DNA from 4 places in the Rhodococcus sp. C26F genome. Region 3 is predicted to be linked to each of the others. Evidence: riboswitches for the same ligand, from Rfam matches in the RefSeq annotation. Region 3 holds a riboswitch; each other region holds the start of a gene.

Region 1 (7,210 bases), on a different contig from region 3:
CGTTGTTCATGGTCGCAATGTGCGCCGTCTCCGTCGTCTGCGTGATCGCCATGCGCGAGACCTACCGGCAGGATCTGTCCGGCAACGACGAAACCTCCGGACAGGAACAGTTGTCACCGACCTCTCGCTGAGCAGGCCCACGCACCGGTCCCCGGTCGGCGACGCACCCGCCCCCTGCGGCGGGCCGCCATTCGTCCGCGCGTGACCCGCGGCCGTGGACCTCGACAGACATCCATCCCACCCCGATTCCGGGGGCGCGGAACGCCTCCCCCCGCGCCCCCGGCACCATCGAAACGAGTTCAGATGAGCATCGCCGAACCGTCGCTGCACCCGTTGGCTCTGCCCACTACCTCGCTGCGTGTCCTGGTCACCGGCGTCGAACAGAACGAAGGTGCCCACGTGGCCCGAACGTTGGCGGCGGCCGGACATCACGTGTTCACGCACAGCTTCACCCTCGACGCTGCCGAGCACCTCGCCGGCCGAATCACCGATGACGGCGGGATCGTTCACTCGGTCGCGGCCGATCTGACCCTCGAATCCGACGTCGACAACATGTTCACCCACCTCGAGCGACGGCACGGCGGCATCGACGCGCTTGTGCACACCGCCTGGCTACCCGGCCCGGAGACCGCATGCCACTCGCTGAGCAGGATCCGTCCCGCCGACTGGGGCCGGTTCACCTACGACCACATGGCGTTGTTGTTCCACACGACCAGACGTGCTGCAGTATCCCTCCACCGCACCGGTGGCATCGGATCGATCGTCACCGTCACCGGCCTGGACACGCTCCGCAGAATCACCGACACCGATCGAGGACCGGCACGCGACTCCATGGACGGCGCAATCGAATCATTCGCTCTCGCCGCCGGACGTGAACTCGGCAGCAACCTCTTACGGATCAACAACGTCCGTCTGGTACCCACCCCGGTTCGGGAGACAGGTGTCGCCGCTGCTGCCCCGATACGCCTCGAGGCGGTGCTACCGGAGCTGATCGACCCAGCATCCGATATCGGCTCCGGTGGCATCTTCACTGCCTACACCTCGTTCCCTGCACCTGCGCGGTGACCGGCGTCGGCCCGATGTCCCCATTCGTTGTCATCGGGGCGTCGAATGTTGCCCGGCTCGTGTGTGCCTCGCTCACCCAACGCCACTTCGATGTTCTCCACCTCGATGCACCCGACGACCCGGAACTTCTGCAGATACCCCAGCACGACCCGGCCGGGGTCGCCGTCGTCACCCACGACGACGCGGTCGCCGTCCGTTATGCCCTCGCCATCGCCCACATCAGTCCCCACGTGCCGATGGTCGTGACCGTCTTCGACCGCACCATCGCCAACCAGCTCATCCGACTGATTCCCCACTGCCAGGTCACCTCCCCCGCAGACCTCGCGACACCGTCCCTGGCCGGCCCGTGCATCGCTGCCACGATCGACGCGGCGTACACCGCACCCCACGGCATCGCACACGTCCTCCGGCACCCCACCCACGGCGACCAGCCGACCTGGCGGCCTCTACCCCACAGCCGTACCAGCAGAATTCGCCGCCGATTCGTCCACTCCGTAGGCACCCTGCGATCCCACGATGCCGGAACCCGCATGCTGCTCACCGGCCTTACCGGACTGCTCGCCATACTTCTGATCGATTGGATATGGCTCACTGTCGGCAAGGGTCACCACTGGGTCGAGTCCCTCAAGGAAGCAGTCCAGGTCGTCGCGACCGTCGGTCCCGCACCGGCCTCACACGGCGACCACGCCTATGACGTGTTCGCGGCCGTGGCGATGTTGGCGGCGATCGTGTTCACCGCCATGTTCACCGCCGGGATAATCGAACGTCTGCTCGGAGCCAGTCTCATCGGCTTGATCGGTCAGCGGGTTCTTCCCCGCCGCAACCACGTCATCGTCGTCGGATTGGGACAGGTCGGTCTCCGGTTATGCCTCGAACTTCGCAAGCTCGGTATCCCCGTCGTCGCCATCGAACGCGATGATCGAGCTCGCAATCTTCGCCTGGCCCGAGCACTGAATATTCCTACCATCGTCGGGCACGGTACCGACAGAACCCTCCTCGAACGCGCCCGCCTCGACCGAGCCCGATGCCTTGCTGCTGTGGGTTCTGACGACCGTGACAACATCGCCGTGTCCGTAGCAGCCCACGGTGTACACCCCGACGCCAGACTCGTCCTCAGAGCCGGCGAACACGAAGCCCTCACCGACACCGGATCCCTTGTACCGCTAGGGATTACCAGAAACGTCGCAACCTTGAGCGCAACCTTTGTCGTCGGACGGTTGCTCGGTCTCGATGCCCACCGCGTGGTAGTTGCAAACGACAGGATCTACCTCGAGCTCGACGGGTCCTTCGAACAGTTCGTCCTCTCCGCACGACACCATTGCCCCCATATCACCGGAACAGACGCTCACCACCCCTCGTTTGAGGTACGACTCCGACAAACGCCGTCGAGGCAGCACACATCAACGTGACACCAATCCGGACCGGATAGGCAATAGCCTTGACGATTGCCAAGTCATGCAGCCCTGGGCCAATTTTCTCCGTCGCGCCGTGACCGCCACCAACATCCGGAACTCACCCGCCTCCTCACGTGGGCATACCGCCCGTTTCGGCTCCAATCGACTTATGCCCCACCACATCCCTGAGACCCGGAACGGTGGGCGCATCCAGGTACACCGTGCTGCCGGCGGCCCGGAACCGGTCGGACATATGCTGCATCCCGGCGACGGCGGCCTGGTCGGCGGCCTCACCGAACCTGGTCCGGATGTCTTGGGAGATGCGCATCGAGCAGAACTTCGGCCCACACATCGAGCAGAAGTGCGCAGTCTTGGCCGGTTCAGCCGGAAGCGTCTCGTCATGGAACTGCTCGGCCGTATCCGGATCCAGCGACAGAGCGAACTGATCCCGCCACCGAAACTCGAAACGCGCCTTCGACAACGCGTCGTCGCGCTCGACGGCACCGGGATGGCCCTTGGCGATGTCGGCGGCATGAGCAGCGATCTTGTACGTGATGACCCCGGTCTTCACGTCGTCCCGATTCGGCAGTCCCAGATGCTCCTTCGGGGTGACGTAACACAGCATCGCGGTGCCATGGCGGGCGATCTCGGTAGCTCCGATCGCGGAGGTGATGTGGTCGTAGCCCGGAGCAATGTCGGTCACCAGCGGCCCCAAGGTGTAGAAAGGCGCTCCATGACATAACTTCTGCTGACGCTCCACATTTTCCCGCACCCGATGGATCGGGATGTGGCCAGGGCCTTCGACCATCACCTGAACGTCGTGAGCCCAGGCACGGGTGGTCAGTTCGGCAAGGGTGTCCAGCTCGGCGTACTGCGCGGCGTCGTCGGCGTCGGCGATCGACCCGGGTCGCAGCCCGTCTCCAAGGGAGAATGCGACGTCGTAGCGGGCGAAGATCTCGCACAGTTCGTCGAAGTGGGTGTAGAGAAAATTCTCCTCGTGATGGGCGAGACACCAGCCGGCCATGATCGAACCACCTCGGGAGACGATGCCGGTGAGCCGCTCGGCCGTGAGCGGTACGTAGCGCAGCAGCACTCCGGCGTGGATGGTCATGTAGTCCACGCCCTGCTCACACTGCTCGATCACGGTGTCGCGAAAGATCTCCCATGTCAGTGCGTCGGCCTGTCCGGCGACCTTCTCCAGGGCCTGATAGATCGGCACCGTGCCGATCGGCACCGGGGAGTTACGGATGATCCACTCTCGGGTGGTGTGGATATCTTCGCCGGTGGACAGGTCCATCACCGTGTCCGCGCCCCAACGGGTGGCCCAGCGCATCTTGTCGACTTCGTCGACGATGGAGCTGGTCACCGCTGAGTTACCGATGTTGGCATTGATCTTCACCAGGAAGGACTTGCCGATGATCATCGGCTCGGACTCGGGATGGTTGACGTTGGCCGGGATGATCGCCCGACCCGCCGCCACCTCCGAGCGCACCAATTCCACGTCGCAGTTCTCCCGCAGCGCCACGAACCGCATTTCCTGGGTAATGATCCCCGCCCGGGCATAGTGCATCTGCGTGACCGTCCGGCCTGTCTTCGCTCGCACCGGGACAGGTCGGGGCCCCTTCCACTCCCGGGACGCCTCTCCACGCCGCACCGCCGAGCGGCCATCGTCGAGCAGATCCCGTTCTCGCGCCGGGTAGTGCTCGACGTCGCCGCGAGCAGCAATCCAGTCGGCGCGCGTCGGCGGGAGCCCGGCCAGCGGGTCGCTACCGGGACCTGCAGTGCGGTAGACCCGCAGCGGCGGATTCGGCACCCCGTCGGGAGAGTCATCCAAACGGATCTCCGTGACGGGCACACGCAGGTCGTGTTCCTCGTCGTGGACATAGCTCAGGGCATGGGAATCGGATGCACTCATCGGAATCGTTCCTACTTCCTTCGCCGGCATTACCCGGGCAGGTTCGACGGTCGCAGGCTGCCTCAGCCCGATCTCAGCCCCTGCAATAGGGCTCCCGTGGGGACGGCACCGACCCTAACACCCGGCTTCTCCCGCTGCAGATGTAGCTGCCCTGCCGTCCGAGTGCCGCGAGGTCGGCCCATCCTGTACGAGCTACAAGGGGGGTACTCTTCTATATGTCATTGACTGCTGACTCGAGGAGATCGGGACCTTGTCCGCACAGCTGGCCTTCGATGCCCTCGCCGACCCTGTACGGCGAGCCATTCTCACTGTGCTGGCAGAGCGCGACGAGTGCAGTGTCAACGAACTGGTCGAACAGATCGACAGCGTGGGACGTACCGGGGTCTCGAACCACCTTCGAATCCTGCGGCACGCGGGATTGGTCACCGAACGTAAGGCCGGCCGCTTCCGCTTCTACTCGATCGACCCGGCCGGTCCCGCTCGGGACGTCATCGCAATGTTGCAGGAATTGTTCCGAGGAGCGCTGGCAGATGCCGTCGAGGCCGCAGACCGCACCGCTGTCACCGACACAACCTTGCGACGTGCGTAGCTTCCAGGGAACACGGTGACCCAGCTCGTACTGCACGCGGAAGAGTGGACCGCATCCCTGCCCTCGGTGGCCTACAGCCTTTTCGGAGCAGACGCGGAGGCGGGATGGCTGTTCGGCGCGGTATGCGATCGGGTCGAACCCGGCGCCGCTGTGCGTATGGCGGTCCACCTCAGCGGTTCCGGAGCAGATCCGGTCGAAATCCTTGGGCGCATTGCTGCCGCACGTCCGCATGCGTACCTTGAAATCGTGCACGACCAGCCTTGGCGAGGGCGTATCAAACTCCGTTTCGAAGCCGCAAATGGTGGCACGAGAGTTCGGCTCGTCGCCGAGCTCGACCAGCCCGGATTGGAATGGTTGATGCGGCGTCGAGGGTTCCCTACCTCTCGAAACGTCTCTTCCCATACCCGTTTGGGCTTGTTGACGTCGAAATCCGGACCCGGCAGTCTTTTCGCCACCGCAATCGACAACGTCGCCATGCTGGCGCTGGAGGAAATCAATGCCGAGGGCGGTATCCGCGGCCGTCCAGTCGAGTTGATCGTGGGCGATGACGCCACAGACCCGCAGACCGGCGTCAGGGAAGCGCGACGACTCGTCCAGGCAGGCTGCCGGACCATCCTGGTCGCCACCACATCGGCTACCTACACTGCAGTTGCCGAAGCGCTCAGCGATGCACCCGTGCTGCTGGTACAGCCGGTCATGAACGAAGGAGGGAGCGGCGATCGTCTCCGTCTCCAGCTCGGCGAGCGGCCGGACGACCAGTTGGCAGCAGCCGTGAAACCGCTCATGCGGATGGAGGGGGTGCGACGATGGTTTCTGGCCGGCGATGATTATTGTTGGCCCCGCACGACACACGGCCTGGCTCGCCAACTGTTGCCTCGGTACGGCGCCCGAGTCGTCGGGGAAAAGTTCGCGTCTCTGGGAACTCGTGACTTCGCCCCGATCATCGAATCGATCCAGAAATCGGGTGCCGACATCGTACTGTCGACCTTCGTCGGAGCTGATGCTGTTGCGTTCGAACGGCAATGTTATGCAATGGGATTGCGGGATCAGTGCATTACTCTGGCGCCTGCCTTGGAAGAGTCCACGCTGACGTACATCGGCGCCGAAGCGGCTCGTGGCCTCTACACCGTCTCGGGGTACTTCCAAAGATTACAAACGGAAGGCAACGCCTCGCTTCTGAAGAGGTACCAGGCGGAATTCGGTCCTTGGGCACCGCCGCTGTCGACGTTGAGCGAGTCTGTGTTCGAGGCGGTTCACATATGGTGGCAGGCGGCTCGGAAAGCCGAGGATAGCGAGCGGATCGCCGCGAGAATGCGTCACGGCGAGTTTCAGCTACCGCGGGGTACCGTCACTTTGAGCGAGGACCGACTCAGACAGCAGCTGCATTTGACGAAAGCGACCGGCACGGAACTGTATCCCGCCCTCGGATAAGTTCGGGCAACCACGATTTCTGGTACCGAAGATCAGGGCATGTGTCTTGATCACCTCGACGTGGTTGCGTTCGCCTACCGTTCGGTTCTTCGCCGGGGATGCGCAACCTCCGGGCCCACCGTGTGCACCTGCCGGGTCGTCCATACATCGGTGTCGTCAGAATTGTTTCCGACTGCGATCAGGCCCCACGTCATCACTGTTCGGTGCGATGTCGATCTCGGTCAAGGCGACGATGACAGCTGCCAGATCCTCGTCTGTGGGATCGGGACCGGATGCGGAGGTCGAGTCTTTCTGCCCCGGTGAGATCCGTTTCCCTCTCGGGGGTGGCTCTGACTTCATTCTCCATCTTCCTTTGTGCACGTCTCACTGCGGCGCATCTGGCCACAGTTCAGCATCTTATGGAATAGCTCCGAATGCAGACGGTTCACAGCTCCGTCCGGGGGATCGACGAGCGCCTTCCTGTCGCCGAAGCGAGCAGCAGTGTGGTTGAATTTGTTGCCGTCAGCGAGGTCGAACGGCAGAGTGAATGCGCGGCAATCGAACTCAGATTAGCGAGCCGTTGCCGGACTGTCCATAGCGCGTCAGTGTGATACATGCGGGAACAAAGAATTACTGCCACAACGCTTTTGCCGACGCAGGGAGTGCGGCACTCTACTGTACGCAACCCGCACACCGGATCGGTCGTCACGATCGCGCCTCCAGACGGATGGCGGGAGGCGCACTTTCTCTCTGGAGCGACTCGCGCCGACGCGTCCACGCCCGGACAGCCCACAGCGCGGATCACCCAGTCCGGTGGTAACAAGACAGTTACATGTC
Region 2 (7,210 bases), on a different contig from region 3:
TCCCGAACGGCGACACGATCACCATTGCGCAGCTCGCCGACATGCGGAGCGGCCTGTACAGCTACAGCTTCGACCCAGAGTTCAACGCGACCCTGGACCGCGAACCCGAGAAGGCGTGGACGCCGGAGGAGTTGCTCGCGATCGCGTTCGCCCAGCCCGTGAACTTCCCGCCCGGGGAACAGTTCGAATACAGCAACACGAATACGGTGCTGCTCGGGCTCGTCGTGGAAGAACTGACGGGCATGCGGATCGCGGAGGCGTTCGACGAGCGCATCTTCGTCCCGCTCGGATTGGCGGACACCTCGTTCCCGGCGAACGATGATTCCTCCATTCCCGATCCGCATCCGCAGGGCTACATGTTCGGCACCAACGTCTCCACAATCGACACCTTCGCGCTGCCGGAGGACGAGCAGGCCGCCGCGGTCGCAGGAACGTTGAAGCCGAACGACGTGACAGACGACAACCCGTCGTGGACGTGGACCGCGGGCGCTGCGATCTCCACCGTCGACGACATGACCACCTATGTGAAGGCACTGGTCGGCGGCGGTCTGCTCGATGAGCAGATGCAGAAGACCCGGCTCGACAGCGTGCAGTCGGTGGGCGGGGGAACCGCCGGATACGGACTCGGCATGGCGCAGTTCGGTCCCCTGCTCGGGCACGACGGTCAGCTTCCCGGCTTCATGACCTTCATGGGACACGACCCGAAGACCGACCTGACGATCGTCATCGCCACGAACCTGTCGACGGTGCCGTCGGGTGAAGGTTCGGCGCTGACCCTCGTCAAGGGCATCCTGCCGATCTTCTACGGCTCGAGCTATCAACCGCCGGGCGATCCGGCACGCGCTCCCGGAGCGGAGGAAAGCACTCCCGCGCCGGCGCCGGGAGGCTGATCGTACCGGCCCGCCGGTGGCAGGCGCGTCGGGCCGCTCAGGAGCGCGAAACGGTCATCGGCGCGCGCTACAACCCGCTCCGATGACCGATTCGCGCTCTTCTCCGCTACAGCGCCTTCAGACCGAGCAAGTCGCGCAGGGTCGAGCCGGGATATTCGGTCCGGAACAGGCCACGACGCTGCAGTTCCGGGACGACGAGCTCGACGAAGTCGTCGAGCGAATCCGGATAGGCGGGACACATCAGGTTGAAGCCGTCGCAGGCGCCCGCGGTGAACCATTCCTCGATGCTGTCGGCGACGGTCTCGGGAGTACCGATCATCGTCGCGTGACCACCACCCGCGGCGAGGTAGCCGAGCAGTTCGCGCAGGGTGGGACGGCGGGTCTCGATGATGCGCTGCACCGTCGCGTAGCGACCCTGCGGCCCGCTGAACTCCTCGATGGGTGGCAGGTCGGCGACCGGCGCGTCGAGGTCGTGGCCGGTGTAGTCCTGACCGGTGAAGACGCCGAGCTGGGTGATGGCGGCATCGACGTCGAGGAGCGCATCGAGTTCCGCCTTCTTCGCCCACGCCTCCTCCTCGGTGCGGCCGACGTAGGTGACGAGTCCGGGCAGGATGGCGACCGTACCGGCATCCCTGTCGGCCGCGGCGATCCGCGCGCGCAGGTCGGTGGCGTACTCGAGCGCGGCGGTCATGTCCCACGCGACGGAGTAGACGGCCTCGGCGTGGCGGGCCGCCAGGTTGCGTCCGGTCTCCGACGCTCCCGCCTGGAACAGCACCGGACGCCCCTGCGGGCACCGGGGCACGGTCAACGGACCGTCGACGCGGAAGTGCTTGCCTCGGTGATGGATCGGACGGATCGCGTCGGAGTCGAGGAACCTGCCACCCGACCGGTCGACGAGGACACCGCCGTCGTCCCAGGAATCCCACAGCGCACAGAGCACCTCGATGAATTCCTCGGCCCGCGCGTACCGTTCGGCGTGCGGCGGCAGGGAGTCGAATCCGTGGTTCCGCGCTTCCTCGTCGAACATCGAGGTGACGATGTTCGCACCCGCCCGTCCCCCGCTGATGTGGTCGAGCGAGGCGAGCATCCGCGCGGCGTGGAAGGGCGTGAAGAAACTCGCGGAGACGGTGGTGACGAGACCGATGTGCTCGGTCGCGCGCGCCATCGCCGACAGCGCGGTGAGCGGTTCGAGGAACCACGTGGTGCCCGCCGTGTACTTCGGGTTGACGCTGTGACCGTCGGCGAAGAACACCGCGTCGAGGCAACCCCGTTCGGCGGTGCGGGCGAGTTCCTCGAAATACGTGATGTCGCCGATGCGTTCGGCCGCGGAGTCGGGATGCCGCCACGCCGACGAGTGGTGCCCGACGCCGTAGAGGAAGGCGTTGAGGTGGAGAGTGCGTGGTCCGGCCATCAGTTCATCACCAGTCCCCCGTCGACCACCAGGTTCTGTCCGGTGACGGCCCGCGACCAGTCGGAGGCGAAGAACAGCACCGCGGCCGCGAAGTCCTCGGGCGTGGTGACCTTCCGCAGCGGCGTCGACGACGCGATGAGATCGAACACCGCTTCGGGGGTCGCCGACGAGGCGTCGGTCGTGCGCAGCAGACCACCGGAGACCATGTTGACGCGGATCCCGTCGGGGCCGAGGTCGGCGGCGAAGGTGCGGGTCAGCGACAGGAGCGCGGCCTTCGCGGCGGTGTAGTCGTGGTACGGGACGACGGGGTGCTGGAACAGGTTGGTACCGATGTTGACGATGCTGCCGCCGCCGGCTTCCCGCATGCCCGGCAGCGCTGCCTGGATGACGTTGACCGCGCCGCCGATGACGCCGTCGAACTGGGCGCCGAACCGGTCGTATCCGATCTCGTCGGCCTTGGGCCGGGCGTCGCCGTTGAACGAGAAGTCGGGCAGGGCGTTGTTGACGACGGTGGTGACGGGTCGTCCGAAGTGCTCGCGGGCCCGGGTGAACAGCGACTCGACGTCGGCGCGGTCGGTGACGTCGGCCTGAAGCGCGACCGCTCGTTCGGGTCCGATCTTGTCGGCCAGTTCGTGGGCGCTCTCGCCGCTGCGCCGGTAGTCGAGGACGACGGCGGCTCCTTCGTCGGCGAACGCCTGTGCGATGGAGTGGCCGAGTCCGCGACCGGCGCCGGTGACGAGGACGACCTGGTTCTGCAATGACATCTTCTGTGCCTTCCCTGTGTGGGGAAGGGTGCGTGAGGGCGACAGACCTGTGGCCTGTCGCCGGCTCGGCATCCCTTCGCTCGCATTATCGAGATCAGGTTCGACGGGTGTTTTCTCAGCCGTTTCCGGCACCCCGTGTCGAGTCCTGCGGACAGGCTACACCGCGCGGTTTCGCCGCTTCGAGAGCCGCCCGCGGCGGGCTTCACCGGATCGTCACATCGCCGACGCGGGAACTTAGCTCAGATCGGCGTTAAAATGGGCCATTCCTGTCCCGACTCGTGAAAGGAGATTCCGACGCACACGCCGGCCCCCCACAACGCTCCCTACGTCTCCGTTTCCCAGCAGGTCGGAGACGCTCCGCCGCTCGGCCGCGCCACCGTCCGCGGCCCCGCGAGGCACGAGGAAGTGGTGTGGTTCGAGGATCGCTACGCCATCCCGATCACCACCACCACGCCCGACGAGGCTCGGATCGAGGACGTGCTGTTCCTGCGCCGCGTGCTCGACCGGGCGCACATCGACTACCTGCTCGTGCGCGACGACAGCGACCGTCCGATCCTCGCGATCGACCGCGCCGACCGGAAGCGGCTGCGCGCCGCTCTCGTCGAGGGGTGTGCCGACGAGCCCTTCTACTCGAAGGCCGTCGGTTCGAAGCGGCGTCCCGTCCCGGTGGCGGACGGTCGGCTCTCGCGCGACAGGAAGGACCGGGTGTTCCGGCTGTTCCGCCCGCGGGTCGAGCTGACCAGCGGGTTGCGGTACGGCGCCTCGAACGGTGTGGACATCGAGCTGTGGACCTACACCGACGACGAGGTGATCATGCCTCGTCCGAACGCTCTCACCCGCACGATCGCCCTGCGCGACGAGATGCGCCGGACGACGGTCGAGCGGTACGGACAGTTGTGGCCCACGATCGAAGGCATGTTCGACCGCCATCCCGGCGACATCCCGTTCGAGATCGACCTCGTGTTCTCGTGGGTCGACGGGTCGTCGAAGTCGTTCCAGGCCAAGCGCGCGAAGCTGATGCAGAACTATGTCGTCGGCGAAGGTGACGACTCGCCGGCGCGCTATCGGCAGATCAACGAACTGAAGTACGCCCTGCGTTCGGTCCACATGTACGCGCCGTGGGTGCGGCGGATCTTCGTCGCCACCGACTCGCCGCGACCGGCGTGGCTCGCCGACGATCCGCGCGTGACCTTCGTGCGGAGCGAGGAGTTCTTCACCGATCCGTCGGCGCTGCCCACCTACAACTCGATGGCGGTCGAGTCGCAGCTGCATCACATCCCGGGACTGTCCGAGCACTTCCTGTACTCGAACGACGACATGTTCTTCGGTCGCCGGGTGAGCCCGAGCCTGTTCTTCTCCGGCGGGGGCGTCGGCAAGTTCATCGAGTGTGACGTGCGGATCGGCCTCGGACGAAACAACGCGTCACGCAGCGGATTCGAGAACTCCGCCCGAATGAACCGCAAGCTCCTGCAGGATCGCTTCGGGGTCACCATCACTCGGCACCTCGAGCACACACCGGTCCCGTTGCGCAGGTCGATCATGGCGGAGATGGAGCGCGAGTTCGCGGACGAGTTCGCTGCGACGGCGGCGAGCCCGTTCCGGGCGGCCGACAACATCTCGGTGACGAACTCCTTCTACCACTACTACACGCTGCTGACCGGCCGCGCGGTGCAGCAGACCACGGCGAAGGTGGAGTACGTCGACACCACCGTGAAGTCCGGTCTGCGACATCTGGACACGATCCTGGCGCGCCGCAATCTCGACCTGTTCTGCCTGAACGACGGCAGCACGCCCGAGGTAGACCTGGAGCTGCGCACCGCGAAGGTCACGCAGTTCCTGGAGCGGTACTACCCGATTCCTGCGCCCTGGGAGACCGACTACCCGGGCGGACCGGACGTCGGCTAGACGCGAACGGTGAGGTCGGGGTTCTCGGGGATGCGAATGCCGGCTTCGGCCAGGCGCCGCGCCGCGTCGTCGGCCGTGTGGGGTTGCCCGGCGGTGGCGTAGCTTCCGCTGGGCACCACGGAGTGCACGATCGTGTCGGGATAGACGTGCACGAGGTTGAAGCCCTGCGCGCCGTCGTGTCCGCGCTGCGAGCCGACCGGGACGTTCAGGTCCTGGGTGTAGCAGGTCGACGAGGCGACCGAGACCGGGATGCCGGCGAACGTGGCCGAGGTCGAGTAGTGCAGGTGACCGCCGAGGATGGCGCGCACATCGGTGCCACGCAGTACTTCGGCGAGGCCCGCTTGGTCGCGCAGTTCGACGAGGACGGCCATGTCGAACACGCTCGGCACGGGTGGATGATGCAGTGCGAGAACGGTACCGAACGGGACGGGTGTCGAGAGTTCGTCGGCCAGCCAGGCGAGCTGCTCGGCGGAGACCTCGCCGTGGTGATGGCCCGGAACCGAGGTGTCGAGCGTGATGATCCGCAGTCCGCCGACCATGTGGACTTCGTCGATGGGTGCACCCACGGGATCTTCGTCGAGGAGTTCCTCACGGAAGGTCGCGCGGTCGTCGTGATTACCCATGGCCCAGACGATGTCGGCACCGAGCGCTGCTGCCAGCGGTTCGACGAGACCGCGGAGCTTGCGGTAGGCGTCGGGCTGGCCGCGGTCGGCGAGGTCGCCGGTGAACACCAGGGCATCGGGACGGACCTGCGACGCACGGATGTCCTCGAGAATCAGCCCGAGGCGGGTGTCGGCGTCGACGGTGCCGTAGAGGAGTTCGTCTCCACCGACGAGGTGTGTATCGGTGAGATGAAGGAGGGTGTGCGAAGGTCTGGGATATTCGGCTATTCGCTCAGGGGCTGGAGAACTGCCCATGATCTCTCACTTCCATTCGCCCGTTTCGGGCACTCGATCGCCATCAACGGTAGCGAGTGTGTTTCTACGACTCCATGGCTTCTGGATCACATCGAGACCCCGAACCTGCGGCGAACACCTCGTTACTGCGCGGTGACCTGCGGAAACGAACAATCGAACATTCACGGGTGATCTGGGTCACAATCCAGTTCGACGGGCGCACCGGCACCCAGTGCATCCCGCAGCACTGCGTCGACCTCGTCGCTCGGGTACATCGGCAGAGTGTGGTGGGTACCGGTGGTGAGAGTGACGACTCGACAGGACGGCAGCGCCTTCCGCGCTGCGCGGGCCACCTTGTCGGGGTCGTGGACTCGCCCGACCGGCGCGAGCACCACCGTGGTGTCGGCTGTGCACCGTCCCAACTCTTCGAACGACGGACGCCGGGGCACGATCGTCTTCGCGGTCGGGAAGTGTGCCGCGCCGAGCGCCATCAGGGTGACCCAGTCGGGATCGAGGTGTGCCCCTCGGGTTTCCCACTCGAGGAATGCCCGTTCGCGGGCGGCGGTGGGCCGGACGAGAACAGGAAGTGCCCGCAGGAGATATGCGGGCCGCATCCCGGCAAAGCACGAGTTGGGGTCGAGCAGCACGAGCCGGCCGACCCGTTCGGGAGTCCGCACGGCTGCCGCGAGTGCGGTCATCGCGCCGTACGAGTGACCGACGAGTGCGCACCGCGTCACCCCGAGAGCATCGGCGACGGAGCCGAGCCATTCGAGCAGATCGTCGACGCTGCGTACAGGATCACCACCGGCGACGCTGCGTCCGACGTCGCCGATGATGTCGACGGCCAGCACGCGGTGGGTCTCCCCCAGCGCCGCGGCGGTGGCGAACCAGACCATCGACGTGGCGCCGGCACCCGGGAGCAGCAGGACCGGCGGTGCGTCGGGTGGTCCGTACTCGGCGACGCGGGTGGTGCCGAAGCGGGAGTCGAGATCGTGGATCACGGTCCCGCGTGGCCATTTCGCGAGGAGCGCGTCGTACGCGGCGTAGAAGGCGCGCCCCTCGTCGGATTCTGCGAACGATGTGCGTGGTGACCGGAGCATCGGAACCTCCACCGTCTAATATCTAGATGATCGAGATATTAGGTGGGCGAGTAGAATCTGTCGAGAGGCGGAGGTGACATGACGGACGACGACAGACTCGACATGATCCACCGGTTGCGCGCGCTCACCGTGCAACTCGATCTGCTCGGCGCCGAATTCGCACAGAAACACGCGCTGCATCCCACCGATCTGCGAGCGCTGATCGGACTTCTCGACCGGGAACGGGCCGGGGAGATCGCGACAC
Region 3 (7,210 bases):
CGGGCTCCACGGAACAGTCGATGCCGTCGATCACCGCCCGGTCGCCGTACGCCTTGTGGACCGATGCCATCGTCACCGCACTCATGTCGCATCCTCCGTGAGTGCCCACGGCGCGACCACCCGTTCGACGACGTAGGTCAGCGCGTACAACGTGAGCGATAGAACGGCGGTCACCAGCACGGCTGCGAGCACGAGATCGGTGCGGAACGAATTCTTCTGTGTACTCATGTATATGCCCAGGCCGGATGTCGCGCCGACGTATTCGGCAAACACCGCGCCCACTACGGCGTAGGTGATCCCGATCCGCAGGGCGGTGAAGAAGCGGGGGAGCGCGGACGGCAGGCGCACGTAACGAAACTGCTGCCACCGTGACGCGCCCATGCTGCGCAGCAACGCGCCCGCCTCGCGGTCGGCCGCCGCGAACCCTTCGAGCAGTCCGATCGCGACGGGGAAGAACGTCACGAGCGCGATGACGAGGATCTTCGGCAGCAGTCCGAATCCGAACCAGATGATCATCAAGGGCGCGATCGCGATGATCGGCAGGGTCTGCGACACCACGAACAACGGCACGAAGGCCCGCCGCAACCACGGCGAGAAGTCCACGGCGATGGCGAGCACCCACGCGAGTGCCAGCGACACGGCGAAACCGACGAGGGTGACCTGAAGGGTGGACCAGGCGTGCCCGGCGATGTCGACCCGATGTGTCCACCCTTGCGTGAGAACGCGTGCGGGGGACGGCAACACCTGCGGACGGATACCGCTCACCACGACGTACGACTGCCAGATCGCGACCAGCGCCCCGGCGACGAGCAGGGCGGGAAGGAGTCGACGTGCGCGGCCGGTGCTATCGGTCTTCGAGGTAGTCATCGGTGACATAGGTCGACCAGTCCGGCTCGGTCGTCAACGGGCTGCCATCGGGTCCGGACAGCAGGCCGTTCTCGTAGAGGAATCGGGCGTAGCCCGACCATTTCCCGGCGTCGAGGACTCCGACGGCACCGGAGGCGTCGCGCATGTAGTCGGCGGCGAGCAGGCGCTGGCTCTCGTAGACGAGTTCCTCGTCGGGGAAGGCCCCGGGATTCGCCTCGATCAGGGCCCGGGCTCCACGATCGGGGTCGTCGGCGGCGATCCGGTAACCCTGGTGCAGCGCCTGCACGAAAGCGCGTGCCTGCTCCGGGTTCTCCGTCATCCAGTCCTCGTTGCCATCGACGACGATCGCGTACGCGTCGGGGAAGCCGTAGTCCGTGAAGCGGAAGTACCGCATGGGCAGGCCGCGGCGCTCGGCCTCGAGACCCTCCCACGCCAGGTACGACACGGTGAAGTCGGCGGTCGACGAGTAGACGGCCTCGTACGATGACGTCCCGAGCGTCACCTCCTCGAACTCCCCGCGACCACCGTCGTTGCGGATCACCTCGGCGAGCATCTCGTCCTCGCCGGGGTTCGCGAAGCCCGCGAAGGTCTTGCCGTCGAGTTCCGCCGGCCGCGTGATGTCGGGGTTGTCGCCCCGGACGGCGATCCCCGTCGCCCAGTGCTGCAGGGGTGCGAGGACCGCGAGGGTCCGGGACCCGGATGCCCTGGCGATGGTCGAGGTGGCATGCGTCGAGATTCCGAACTCGGCGCTCCCGGCGTCGACGAGGGTGTCGGGCGTCGCGTTGTTGTACGGCAGGATCTCGACGTCGAGCCCTGCATCGGCGAACAGGCCCTCCTGCTGCGCCACGTACAGCCCGGTGTGATTGGTGTTGGGCGTCCAGTCCAGCGCGAATCGGATGGTGTCGCTCTCGGAACCGGACGAGCACCCGACGACCGCGGTGAGCGCGGCGACGAGGGTGAGCAGTCCGGCGAGAGATCGCCGCGCGTTCACTGCGCGGATCGGGAACGGAACGGCGTGTGGACAAGCATGGCCATGTCGGGACATCCCTTCGTCAGCATTACCTGATGAGGTTCGACGGGTGTGTTCTCAGCCCCGCTCGTGCGGAGCACCCCGTGTCACTGGCGACCCTAGCACTGCGGCTTCCAGGCACCCCCGGGACGGCGGCAGAACGAACGCGTGACACGAAGTTACATAAATGCCCAGGTCGCGGCATTACCCTCACGTTTCACCCGTAGCGGAAGAGTCGAAGGTCCCTTCCTTCTGCTGTTTCCGTGAATCCGAACCCCTGTCGCTCGAGGCGGGACCGAAGACCGGCCACGTGCGACCGGTTGGCGTATCTGCGGTGGCAATCGGCGGACGGCCCGGAGAGTTCGGCCGACGCCGACCGGGTGCTCGTCGCCCAACCCGGGATCCTCGAGGGAGCGGGTGCGCTCGAGAGCGTCGCACGCAACACCGTCCTCACTGCCGCCGCTCGCGGTTGCCACATCGAGTTCTGGGCACTGGACCGACGATCGAACTGCCTCGAAGACCACACAGGTGTGCAGGCGGCACTGCGGACGGGGTCGCTCGACACGGCGACCGACTACTCCTTCCACGGCGCCGAGATCGATGGGCGGCGATTCGCCGGCCACGCGACCGTCACCGACGTCGCGTGGCTCTCGCGCGCCGGACTCGAACAGACGCTGCGCGACCAGTGCGAGCTGTTGCGCCACGAACTTCCCGGCCCGGCCCGGCCCTGCGGAAGCGGAAAGTGTTGTGCGGCGGACATTCTCTCGGCAGTTTCATCACCGGCAATTTCGCGGAATGGGATTTCGGCGGAGTTTCCGTCACCACCGACGACGCCGGCACCGTTCGATGCGCTGTCCGGATCGATCTCGACGGCGCCCCCGGTGCCGGCACTTCCCGCGGTCGTCAATCCCGAGGCGACGAATCTGCTCGCACTCACCGGACTCGCGGCGCGACTCGCCCCGGACGGCACCGACGGAATCATCCCGCGGATGCCCGACAACCCGAACGTCGACTCGACGCTGCGGACACTGTTGTCGAGGGATTGCGCGATGTTCGCGACCGGCGACCCGGACGTGCGGACGTTGAACGCGACCACCGAGGCGGTGCTGGGCGATCCTCGACGACAATTCGCAACCACTGGGATTCCTGCAGGCGAGCGTCGGGGTTCATCACCGGTGCGCCCGTGCACGACAAGCTGTTTCCCGTTCCCAGCACTCCGGAGGTGCTCGGGGGGCTGTTCGGTGACGCACCCAAGGCGTCACCGGAGGTCTTCACCGATCCGGGAGTCGTCTACCGGTGGCTCGACTACGACGAGGTGGGCACGGCGTCGTCACCCGACGAAGCGTGGTACACCGATCGGGGGAGCGAGGTGACGTCGATCGCGGAGCTGGCGCGGAATCCGTCGGAGCCACCCCTGGATTTCACCGAGTGGTACTTCCCACCGAAGCTTCCGTTCGATCTGGCGTCGGCGACCCGCAGGCGTCGCAGGCACTGGCCGACTTCGCGGCCGGATGAGGCGGGATCAGGCGCCGCGGGCGGAGAAGATCGAGGTGTAGTCGTGCGGGCCGCTGACCTCGGCGACAGCCGTGACGGGTTCGATCTCGGCGTCGGCTTCCGGAGTGGTGGGCGCGAGGAAGAGGGGATTGTCGAATTCTTTGTTCTGGCTCATGGCCGTCCTTTCGGGTGCGGCCGGGTAGACCCCGGCCGTGGGGCAGTGCGAAGAAGAGGGGCCGCGGTACACGCGGCGGGGAACTCTCACGTCCGGTTCGGAACCTTCGGGCACCGAGGTGCGAGGTTGCTCATCGTATGCGAGCCGAACGATGACCCCACCCTACACCAGAAGGTTCGCCCGACGTTTGATCGGCGAGTCGCGTGGGAAGACACTCGGCATGGCTACCTACAGAGTGATCGACCCGACCGGGAACGTCGTGGACACCAAGGAAATCGAGAGCGCGGACGACGCGCACGCCTGGTTCGTCGACCAGCGCGCCGACAACAGCGAACTCGGCTGGCGCATGGAGGCACAGAACGAACAGGACGGTACCTGGCACTTCTTCGACGACACCGAGGGCACCTCGAAGTAGGACCCACAGACACGCGCGGTGCCGGTAGTCGAAACTACCGGCACCGCGCAGTTCGTGACTACTTCTTGAAAGCGTCCTTGACGTGCTCTGCGGCATCCGAGATCTTGTCGCCGGCCTGCTTCAACCCGCTGGAGGTCTGGTCGCCGCGACCCTCGGCTTCGAGATCACGATCACCGGTCGCCTGACCGGTGTTCTCCTTGATCTTGCCGCCTGCTTCTTCTGCCTTGTGCTTTGCCTTGTCGACGAAATCGGCCATGGGTCCTCCTCTGTCATCGAACGTTGCCCCTACGGAGTACCCGACCCGAACCGAGCGAAACCGAACACGGCGTACTCGTCCGTGTCAGACTTCGACAACAGACAGCCAGGAGGAGATCGATGTCGCATCCCACCAACCCCGGGCCCGAGGGCGACGAACCGATCGGTGACGCCCCGGACGCCGACCCCGAACTCGTCCGCGACGGTCCCGTGCAGCGCCGTCGATCCGCCGGGGCGGTGATCGCCGCCGTCGCGGTGGTCGTCGTGATCGTCGTGCTGCTCGTCGTCCTCCTCTGAGCGCGGCGAAGAATCACAACCAGTCCCGCTTCTTGAACAGCACGTACAGCACGATCGCCGACACCACGATGATCGCGACTCCGGTGAGCATGCCCCACCACTCGCCGAAGCCGGGATAGGGCACGTTCATGCCGTACCAACCGGTCACGGCGGTGGGGACCGCGATGATCGCGGCCCATCCCGTCAGTTTCTTCATCACGATGTTCAGGCGGGCGTCCTGCAGCGACAGGTTCGTCTCGAAGACGGTGTTCACCATCTCGCGGAGCGACTCCGTCCACTCGGTCGCGCGCATCACGTGGTCGTACAGGTCGTTGTACGAGCTGTCGAGTTCGGGATGGCGGTTGTTCTCGGCGCGGGTGCGCATGACCGCGTTGATGATTTCGCGCATCGGCAGCACCACTCGCCGAAGTTGCACGAGTTCCTTGCGGAGACGGTAGACACGACGCTGGATGTACCGAGTGGACGCCTGATCCTCGAAGAGGCAGTCCTCGAGGTCCTCCGCGGCGTCGTCGAGTTCCTGAATGGTCTCGAACTGTCCGTCCACGACCGTGTCGAGCAGGCCGTGCACCAGCGCCCCGGGCCCGTACTGCAGCAGGTCCGAGTTCTCGTCCCACCGGCGCACCACTTCGTCGATGTCGAACGGGCTGCCGCGACGTACCGTCACGACGCCCCTGGGCAGGACGAACGCGGAGATCCGGGTGGTGTGCAACCGGGACTCGTGAGCCTGATCCTCGTCCTCGGAATCCGGATAGAGGTGTGTCGCGTAGACGGTGAGGAAGGTGTGCGTGGCGTAGCGGGTGGCCTTGGTCCGTTCTCCCTGCGCGAGCGAATCCTCGACCGCATACGGGTCGAGGCTCCATTCCTCGGCGAGTTCGAGCAGGTCCGCGTGCTCGGGATTCCACAGGTCCACCCACACGAGGGCGTCGGCGTCGGCGAGATGATCCGACACCGCGGAGAGGGGGAAGCCCTCGTCGACAAGCTTCCCGTCGGTCCATCGCCGGGTCCGGATAGGTCTGTCGTTTCGGTCCGTCACCTCGGCAGTGTCCCCGAATCCGAGGGGTTTCACACCACGGGACGATTCTCGTCCTCGGCGAGTCGTGCTGCGCGTTCGAGGAACTGCGCGTCGACCCGTGCCCAGTCGTCCGGCCACCGATCCTCCTGCATCCGTCGGTGGAGCGCCTCGAGGGCGCGAGTCGTCCGCGCGCCACCGTCCACGAGATAACACACCATCCCGCGTGACGCGCACTCTGCGGCCACCCACGCGAGCGTGCGTTCGGCCTCCTCCATGCGCCCGGCGGCGTGCAGACAGCTGACGAGGAGCCGTGTGGCCTGGAGGTGGGCGCGGGGACGCAGCCCCTCGGTGCGGCGTACCCACAGCTGCGCCCACTCCACTGCGTGTTCCGCGGCACCGGCTTCGTCGCTCTCGCAGAGCAGGCGGATGGCGGTGGCGTCCTCGAATTGGAGAGTGATCTCCACCGTGCCGTCCGGGTTCGGACGGTCGGAATCGGGCATCATCCGTGTGGGCCTTGGGATTGCACCCAATCCCAGTCGTATCCGCTCGTTCTCCAGCCGCGCCCGTAACCGGGGTAGGTTGTTGATCGCTGCTGCGCGCAGTCCCTCGTCCAGTAGTTTCGTGGCTGATTCCCGATCCCCGTGGACCATCTTCAGGCGCGCCGCGGTCGCGAAACGGGCGATCATGAAATCTGTTGCACCACCGTCTATTCCGAGAAGGTTGCTTTCGTCGAGCAGCGTCTCGGCTTCACCGGTCCGTCCCTGTTCGTAGAGCAGTTCCCCAAGCATCGCGGCGGCGAGCCGGCCCGAATGGGTGTGGATGCCGCCGTTGCGGCGCGCCCGTCGCAATGCCGTGCGGAAGTACTTCTCCGCTCCCTCGACGTCGAGTTGTTCGTTGACGGCGATACCGCACAGGCACTGTCCGTAAATCGCAGCGAAAGGGCCTCGGGTCTCGCGGTGGTAAGGGGCTGCCCATTCTTGCCGGCGCACCGCCGAATCGAAGTCGAAACGGAAGATGTCGGCATAGGATGCGAAGTCCGCGGCGGCCGAGACGACCCACGGGTGCACGGCCGACGGATGTTCGAGGCACGGGGTGACGAGTGCATCGATACCCTCGATCCGGTCGGAGTTCATGAGGATGGCGGCTTCGACCGCATCGGCCTCGAGGCTCAGTGCGTAGGGATCCTGCCCGGAGGTGACGCCCTGTTCCAAGAGTTCACGCACGGTGGCGAGTGTGCTGCGCGAGCGACTCAGTCGCTGCAGGGCTCCGTTCGCCCACGCCTGGGTGAGCAACAACCGCGGTTCGCGTGCGACGGCATGCGGGGGCAGCCTGTCGATCAGCGCGAGAAGGGGAGCGATGTGACCGTGCTCCATCATGTGCATACCGTCGGAGGCGAGTAGACCGACCGCGAAGTCGCTGTCGCCGGCCTTGAGTGCGTGATCGACGGCCTCGGGCAGGATGTGACGCCGGGCGAACCAGTCCGCGGCCGTGAGGTGCAATTCTGCGACCTTCTCGGGATGGTCACGTTCGAGACGCCGCCGCAGGAAGTCCAGGAACATGTGGTGATATCGGAACCAGACGCGTTCGTCGTCGACATGTCGGAGGAACAGATCGCGTTCCTCTGCCTCCTCGAGGATCGCTTGGCTGCGCGGATCTCCGGTCAACGCTGCGGCGAGGCTGCCGCTG
Region 4 (7,210 bases), on a different contig from region 3:
CAGCACGGGTGGCGTGGACAACTCCGTCGTCGCGCACGACCTCGGTCCGGTGTTCGACCAGCCCATCTGACACGGTTCCTGGGCGCCCGCGACACCCGGCGCCGCGACGGCGACGGCAGTGCCCATGAGCCCGGCAGCGGCGGCAGCGAGAATTCTGTGTGCAATTGTCATGCCCGGGGATCGTACAGACCGATCGGTATCCCGTCGCGTGATAATCGGAAAACCCCTGAACACCAAGGTGCTCAGGGGTTTCCCGTACCGGTCACGGCTCCATCGGCGAAGATGCCTGGGCCCAGAAGCGTTTCGGGATCCGGCCGGCGTGCCGGGCACGGAATCCCGCTTCGACGGCGTGACGCATCGCCGACGCCATCAGCGCCGGATCCTTCGCGCGGGTGACGGCGGTCGCGAGCAGCACGGCGTCGCAACCGAGTTCCATCGCGAGCGCCGCGTCGGAGGCGGTTCCGATTCCCGCGTCGAGGATCACCGGCACACCCGCGGCCTCGACGATCATCTCGATGTGGTGCGGGTTCGAGATGCCGAGGCCGGTCCCGATCGGCGAGCCGAGCGGCATCACCGCGGCACAACCGACGTCCTCGAGGCGTCGCGCGAGGACGGGATCGTCGGTCGTGTACGGCAGGACGACGAAGCCGTCGTCGACGAGTTGTTCGGCCGCGGAGACGAGTTCGATGGCGTCGGGCAGCAGCGTCCGTTCGTCGGCGATGACCTCGAGTTTCACCCAGTCGGTCTCCAGCGCCTCCCGACCGAGCTGCGCGGTCAGCACGGCTTCCTTCGCGCCGCGGCACCCGGCGGTGTTCGGCAGCGGTTCGATGCCGAGACGGCGCAGCAGGTCGAGGACACCGGTTCCGGAGGCTGCGTCGACGCGGCGCATCGCGACGGTGGTCAGTTCGGTGCCCGACGCGACGAGTGCCTCCTCGAGCACGGCCAGGTTCGCCGCGCCACCGGTGCCGGTGATCAGCCGCGACCCGAAGGTGCGGCCGGCGATGGTCAGCTGCGGCAGGTCGGCGCCGGGATCGTGTGTGTCAGCCACCCTGGACCGCCGTGAGGATCTCGATGCTCGCTCCGCGCGTGACCGGCTCCGACCAGCGGCCGCGCGGGCACACGACACCGTCGACGGCGACCGCGATGCCCTTCTCGGGCAGGCCGAGCTCGTTCAGCAGTTGTGACACGGTCGGGGCCGCGTCGTAGTACTTGTCCTCACCGTTGACGGTGATGCCCACGGACACGTTCGTCATCCCACACTCGCTTCCGTAATTCGTCCAGGACAGGCGTATTGCGCGTCGGCCAGCGACCGCCCACCGAGTTCGGCGAGCACCGCGTCGACGGTGAGCGGCGTGAGCAGCACACCGTTGCGGCCGTGGCCGGTCGCGGCGACGACACGATCGGAGAGCCGGCCGATCAGCGGCAGGTTGTCGGGGGTCATCGGGCGCAGGCCCGCGCTCGCCTCGAACAGTTCGTACTCGCCGAGCGCAGGGAAGATCTTCTCGGCGTCGGCGATCAGATCGCGCACCCCGGCCACCGTGACCTGTGTGTCGGACGCCTCGTACTGTGTGGCGCCCACGACGAGGCCGTCGTGGCGGGGCACCAGATAGGCGGGGCGTCCGTGGACACTCGCGCGCACGGTGCGCTGCGGCGGCGGGGTCGCGCCCGGCCGCACCCGCAGGCGCAGGATCTCGCCCTTGACCGGACGGACCGGAAGGCCCGGCCACAGTCGCGCCGACGCCGAGCCGGCGGCGAGCACCACCTGATCGTCGGGAAGGTCGGCGAGATCGTGGACGGCGGCGTCGGAGAAACGCACCCCGGCCGCGGTGGCCGCGACGCGCAGGGCGTCGACGAGCGTGCGGTTGTCGACCGACGACTCGGTGGGTGCAAGCAGTCCGAGACGCACCTTCGGCCCGAGCGACGGTTCGAACTCCCGGATCTCCGCACGGGAGAGCAGACGCATCTCGTGCCCCCGCTCCCCGACCCATTCGGCGACGGTCCGCAAGTCGGCCGCGTCCGCCGCGTCGAGCGCGACGGTCAGCGACGCCTCGGCGGTGAACACGTCGACGCCGGTCTCCGCGCGCAGTGCATCCGCGAATCCGGGCCAGCGGTCGAGCGAGGCCCCACCCAGGGACAGCACGTGGTCCTCACCGGGCCAGCCCTCGGACAGCGGGGCCAGCATCCCGCCGGCCACCCACGAGGCGCCACTGCCGGGATTCGGGTCGTGCACGGTCACGATGTGCCCCGAGCGGGCCGCGCGCCATGCGATCGACAGCCCGATCACTCCGCCACCCACGACGGCCACAGTTGCCATTGGTCCACCTCACTCCCTGCGCCGGCATGATCCGGGTCAGGTCATAACGGTCGGGGCCGGCAGGCCCCCTCTCAGCCCCGCGAACCTCGGGACTCCCGTGTCGTCACTTTCTGCCTAGAGGCTACCGTCTTGGTCGTGACCACCTATCGCGGCAACCATCCCGACCCGCGCGGCCGCCTCGCGACCGCCCGGTTGTACCTGTGCACCGACGCTCGCCGGGACACCGGCGACCTCGCACGGTTCGTCGAGGAGGCCCTCGCCGGTGGGGTCGACATCGTCCAGTTGCGCGACAAGGACTCGGCCGGCGAGAAGAAGTTCGGACGCCTCGAGGCACGCGAGGAACTCGCCGCCCTCGAGATCATCGGCGAGGCGTGTGCACGCCACGGTGCGCTCCTGGCCGTGAACGACCGCGCCGACATCGCGCTCGCGGCGGGCGCCGACATCCTGCATCTCGGTCAGGGCGATCTGCCGGTGCGGCACGCGCGGCAGATCCTCGGCGACGAGATCGTCATCGGCCGCTCGACGTCGAGCCGCGCGCAGGCTGCGCTCGCCGACATCGAGGAGGGCGTCGACTACTTCGCGTCCGGGCCGGTGTGGGACACCCCGACCAAGCCGGGACGGACCGCGGCGGGGCTGGAGGTGACGCGCGAGGTCGCGCAGTCGCAGCCGGCACGGCCGTGGTTCGCGATCGGCGGCATCGATCTCGAGCGGCTCCCCGAGGTGCTCGACGCCGGTGCCACGCGGGTCGCGGTGGTCCGGGCGATCACGAAGGCCTCCGATCCGCGGGCAGCCGCCGCAGCACTCGAGGCCGCGCTGCCGGCCTGAAAGGCGGCTGAAGGCTGCGCTGCCGGCCTGAGGCGTTACAGCCAGCCCAGCACGGCCGAGGGCGACATCGCGATCGTGCCCTCGGGCAACCGCGCGCGCAGGCCGCGATCCGCGGTGACCACGACCGTCACCCCAGGGTCGACCACGGCCGTCGCGGTGGAGGCCAGCCGGGTCAGTTCGTCGTCGCCGCTGCCGTCCGCGCTGTGCACCGGGATCCGGACGTCGTCGATCGTCGCGTCGCGGGCATGCCCTTCGAGGACCGCTTCGACGCAGGGGACCCAGCCGAACGTCCCGTCGGGAAATTCGACCGTGCGGGGAAGGACCGCGGCGAGGTCGGCGAGCAGGGCGCTCGTCGCGCCGGGGCGGTCGCGCCACCATCCGGTGGGGCCGCTCGCTCCGAGCACGTTCGCGGTGTCGAGCAGCATGCGTACCGGTGAGGTGCGCAGCGACGGCCACGCCTCGGCGAAGCCGCTGTGCAGCGGCATCGCCTCGACCTCCGGTTCGGGCACCCAGCGCAGTTCGGTGCTCTCCTGGTTGAGGCTGGTCACGAGCGTTTCGGTGGCGTCGGCGACGACGGTGGTGTAGGTCCATCCGCCCGCGAGACCGGAGGTGACACGTTCGGCGCGCACCGTCACGGCCGCGACATCGATGCCGGCCTCCTCGTGGGCCTCCCGCACGGCGGCGTCGACGGTGCTCTCATGCGAGTCGCGCGCTCCACCGGGAAGCGCCCAGGTGCCACCCTGGTGCGACCATGCCGCCCGGTGCTGCAGGAGAACCGCGGGGCGACCGTCCGCGAGCGGAGCGCGCAGCAGCAGACCTGCGGCGCCGTGTCGTCCCCAGCGTTTCTCACCGTCCGGTCCGACCGCCCAGCCGTCGCCGTCTCCACGCATTGCGTCCGCCTCTCCGATCCGCCCTCGTCCGGACCTGTGCCCGGTACCGGATCCCCGCCGTCCGTGGACGGCAACAATACCGCCGGGCTGCTTATATGCTCCCCTCAGACCGCTCGACACGAGGAAGGGAGTGCCCGGTGGACGTACGGATCACCCCTCCCTTCGCTCCTGTCGAGAGCCACATTCGCGACGACGCCGATACGGACACTCCGGACGCCCGGTTCGACGACGCTCGTGCCCTGCTCCGATCCACGCCGGTCCGGTTGGTGGTCCTCGGGGTGGTGCTCACCGTGCTGCTCGTCGCCTCGGCAGCGGTCTCCGCAACGATGGTGTCCGGCAGGCAGGCCACCCACGATCGTCTCCTCACGTCCATCGAGCCGCTCGCCAGCGCGGCCCAGAATCTCTACAGCGCGCTCTCGGTGGCCGACGCCGCCGCCGTGACGGGCTTCATCTCGGGAGGACTCGAACCGGAAGCGGTGCGCAGTCGCTACATCCGGGCCACCAACGAGGCTGCGGAATATCTCGTCATCGCTTCGACCGGTCTGACCGACGCCGACCGCGAGACCGCACACAACCTGACGGAGATCGGGCGGTTGCTGCCCGTCTACACGGGTCTCATCGAGACGGCCCGCACCAACAACCGCACCGGGCATCCGGTCGGCGCCGCATATCTCGGCGAGGCCTCGCACCTGATGCAGACCGAACTGCTCCCCGCCGCGCAGGAACTGCACACGCGCGGCGTCGCCGCGGTCGAGGACACCCAGCGCGACGCGGTGCGACCGCCCTGGCTCGCGATCGGGCTGCTCCTCGTCACGGTCGCCGCCCTGTGCGTGGCGCACGTCGTCGTGAGCCGCCGCAGTCGTCGCACCCTCAATCCCGGAATCCTCGTCGCGATCGGCGCGACCGGCGCGCTGCTGTGCTGGTTGCTCGTCGCGGGCCTGGCCTCGTCGAGTGCCACCGAACGCGCCATCGAGCGCGGTGCGGCACCGCTCGCCGATCTCACCGAGGGCCGGATCCTCGCCCAGCAGTCGCGTACCGCCGAGACCCTGCTGATCGCCCGGCGCGACACGACCGGCGCGTACGACGACACCTTCGGGACCAACATGGCGCGACTCGGCGACATCCTCGACGAGTACGGTCGCGATTCCGCCCTCGAGGCGGGCGCCGAGGCAGTGGAGACCGCCCGGTCGGCGCACGAGGCCTGGATCAACTCGCATGCACGCATGGTCGACGCCCTCGTCCGCGGCGATTACGCAGCGGCCTCGGTACTCGCGGTCGGCGCAGGTCCCGGCGAGTCCACCGCCCGGTTCGTCGCTCTCGATGCGGCCCTGACGGAAGGAATCGACGACACCCGCACCGAACTGCGCGACAACGAGTTCCGCGCCTCCCGCACCCTCGCCGGCCTCGCACCGATGTCGGTGGTGCTGCTGACGGTGGCGCTGGTCGGCGTGTGGGTCGGTCTCCGGCCCCGGTTGAAGGAGTACCAGTGAGAGAGCGCGTTCTCGTCGCGGGCCTGTGCGTCGTCGCCGCACTCGCCGGCGGGTGCGCGACCGATCCCCCACCGCGCGCCCCCGGCCTCCAGGGGACGACGACCTCTCTCCCGCTCCCCGAGAACGCGCGGATGCTCGAGTCGTCGGTGGCCACACCGCCCGCCCCCGACTGCGGCGATCCCACCGCCTCGCTTCCCCCGGACCCGAACGCCACCGGACCTGCGATCGATCGGATCCGCACGCGCGGCCGGCTGATCGTCGGCCTCGACACCGGCAGCAACCTCATGAGCTACCGCGACACCGCGACCGGGCGCATCACCGGTTTCGACGTCGACATCGCGCGCGAGATCGCCCGCGACCTCCTGGGCGATCCCGCTCTCGTCGACTACCGCATCCTGTCGTCGGCCGAGCGCGAGAAGGCGCTGCAGGACTCCACCGTCGACATCGTCGCGAAGACCATGAGCATCACGTGCGCCCGACGCGAGAAGGTCGACTTCTCCACCGAGTACTTCCGGGCCCAGCAGCGCGTGCTCGTCGTCCGGGGATCCGACATCCGCTCCGCCGCCGATCTCGCCGGCCGGCGCGTGTGCATCGTCGAGGGCACGACCTCGCTGCTCCGGATGCGGGAGGTACAGCCGTCGGCGTCGATCCTCACCGTGCCGTCGTGGGCCGACTGCCTCGTCGTCCTCCAGCAACAGCAGGTCGACGCCGTGAGCACCGACGACACGATCCTCGCCGGACTCGCCTCGCAGGACCCCTATCTCGAACTCGTCGGCCCCTCCCTGGGATCGGAGCCGTACGGAATCGGAATCCGGCTGGGCAGCGACGAGCTCGTACGGTTCGTCAACGCCACCCTCGAACGGATCCGTTCCGACGGGACGTGGACGGCGCTGTACGAGAAGTACCTGCGGGTGCTCGGTCCCACTCCGTCACCCCCGACTCCGAACTACCGGGAGTGACGGCCATGTCCGACGAACCCGAACCGGCCGATACCCCGTCGGTCGATTCCGGCCCCGCCACCGAACGGGCGGTGAACTCCGGGCCCACCACGGAACGGGCAGTGGACTCCGGGCCCGCCACCAGGCGTGCGGCGGATTCCGGGCCCGCGACCGAGCCGTCGACGAGCGACTCGGGACCGGCCACCGCGCGGGCGGCCGGGGATGCCGGACCTGCCACCGAACGCGGCCCTGTCCCCACCACGCGGCCCGAATCCACCCAGCGCTCGTCGATCTGGTCCGGCTCGTCGTCCCAGCGTTCGTCCTCCCAACGTTCGTCGAGCCGCCGCATCCGGCCGCGCGGAACCCAGCGTCGCCGCATCGCCGGCCTCGTCGACGTGCCGGTCCCCACCACGAAGGATCCGGTCGACGCGGTCCTCCGCGATCCTCACGTCTCCGAGGGCAAGAGGTTCTGCGCGAAGTGCGGACAACCGGTGGGACGCAGCACCCCGTCGGGGCCGGGTCCCACGGAAGGCGATTGCCCCCAGTGCGGAACACATTTCCAGTTCACTCCGGCCCTGCACCGCGGCGATCTCGTCGCCGGGCAGTACGAGGTGCAAGGCTGTCTCGCACACGGCGGACTCGGGTGGATCTATCTCGCGATCGACCGCAACGTGAGCGACCGCTGGGTGGTGCTGAAGGGCCTGCTGCAGGGTGGCGACGCCGAGGCGCAGGCGGTGGCGGTGGCCGAACGCC

The links. Region 3 has a riboswitch for thiamine pyrophosphate ahead of ACLBYD_RS04600 (ABC transporter substrate-binding protein). Riboswitches for the same ligand answer to the same signal wherever they lie in the genome.
Region 1: another riboswitch for thiamine pyrophosphate. It lies ahead of thiC (phosphomethylpyrimidine synthase ThiC); the one in region 3 lies ahead of ACLBYD_RS04600 (ABC transporter substrate-binding protein).
Region 2: another riboswitch for thiamine pyrophosphate. It lies ahead of ACLBYD_RS19590 (3-oxoacyl-ACP reductase); the one in region 3 lies ahead of ACLBYD_RS04600 (ABC transporter substrate-binding protein).
Region 4: another riboswitch for thiamine pyrophosphate. It lies ahead of thiO (glycine oxidase ThiO); the one in region 3 lies ahead of ACLBYD_RS04600 (ABC transporter substrate-binding protein).

What each region holds. Positions count from the first base shown of each region.
Region 1 covers NZ_JBKFBA010000022.1:9,045-16,254, reverse strand. The annotation lists gene ACLBYD_RS19760 (MFS transporter) at 1-131, shown strand, start outside; gene ACLBYD_RS19755 (SDR family oxidoreductase) at 304-1,065, shown strand; gene ACLBYD_RS19750 (hypothetical protein) at 1,035-1,295, opposite strand; gene ACLBYD_RS19745 (hypothetical protein) at 1,262-1,459, opposite strand; gene ACLBYD_RS19740 (potassium channel family protein) at 1,596-2,474, shown strand; gene thiC (phosphomethylpyrimidine synthase ThiC) at 2,590-4,374, opposite strand; TPP riboswitch at 4,373-4,482, opposite strand; gene ACLBYD_RS19730 (ArsR/SmtB family transcription factor) at 4,625-4,963, shown strand; gene ACLBYD_RS19725 (substrate-binding protein) at 4,979-6,394, shown strand.
Region 2 covers NZ_JBKFBA010000021.1:77,409-84,618, forward strand. The annotation lists gene ACLBYD_RS19580 (serine hydrolase domain-containing protein) at 1-890, shown strand, start outside; gene ACLBYD_RS19585 (LLM class flavin-dependent oxidoreductase) at 997-2,301, opposite strand; gene ACLBYD_RS19590 (3-oxoacyl-ACP reductase) at 2,301-3,065, opposite strand; TPP riboswitch at 3,120-3,211, opposite strand; gene ACLBYD_RS19595 (stealth family protein) at 3,474-4,970, shown strand; gene ACLBYD_RS19600 (phosphodiesterase) at 4,967-5,887, opposite strand; gene ACLBYD_RS19605 (alpha/beta hydrolase) at 6,049-6,966, opposite strand; gene ACLBYD_RS19610 (MarR family winged helix-turn-helix transcriptional regulator) at 7,045-7,210, shown strand, end outside.
Region 3 covers NZ_JBKFBA010000002.1:310,500-317,709, reverse strand. The annotation lists gene ACLBYD_RS04610 (ABC transporter ATP-binding protein) at 1-85, opposite strand, end outside; gene ACLBYD_RS04605 (ABC transporter permease) at 82-867, opposite strand; gene ACLBYD_RS04600 (ABC transporter substrate-binding protein) at 845-1,858, opposite strand; TPP riboswitch at 1,895-1,991, opposite strand; gene ACLBYD_RS04595 (hypothetical protein) at 2,451-2,972, opposite strand; gene ACLBYD_RS04590 (hypothetical protein) at 3,399-3,545, opposite strand; gene ACLBYD_RS04585 (hypothetical protein) at 3,766-3,960, shown strand; gene ACLBYD_RS04580 (CsbD family protein) at 4,019-4,216, opposite strand; gene ACLBYD_RS04575 (hypothetical protein) at 4,336-4,512, shown strand; gene ACLBYD_RS04570 (magnesium transporter CorA family protein) at 4,526-5,545, opposite strand; gene ACLBYD_RS04565 (protein kinase domain-containing protein) at 5,575-7,210, opposite strand, start outside.
Region 4 covers NZ_JBKFBA010000026.1:7,234-14,443, reverse strand. The annotation lists gene ACLBYD_RS21390 (hypothetical protein) at 1-171, opposite strand, end outside; gene thiG (thiazole synthase) at 263-1,048, opposite strand; gene thiS (sulfur carrier protein ThiS) at 1,041-1,253, opposite strand; gene thiO (glycine oxidase ThiO) at 1,250-2,314, opposite strand; TPP riboswitch at 2,311-2,423, opposite strand; gene thiE (thiamine phosphate synthase) at 2,450-3,139, shown strand; gene ACLBYD_RS21365 (NUDIX hydrolase) at 3,175-4,029, opposite strand; gene ACLBYD_RS21360 (hypothetical protein) at 4,167-5,519, shown strand; gene ACLBYD_RS21355 (transporter substrate-binding domain-containing protein) at 5,516-6,478, shown strand; gene ACLBYD_RS21350 (tetratricopeptide repeat protein) at 6,484-7,210, shown strand, end outside.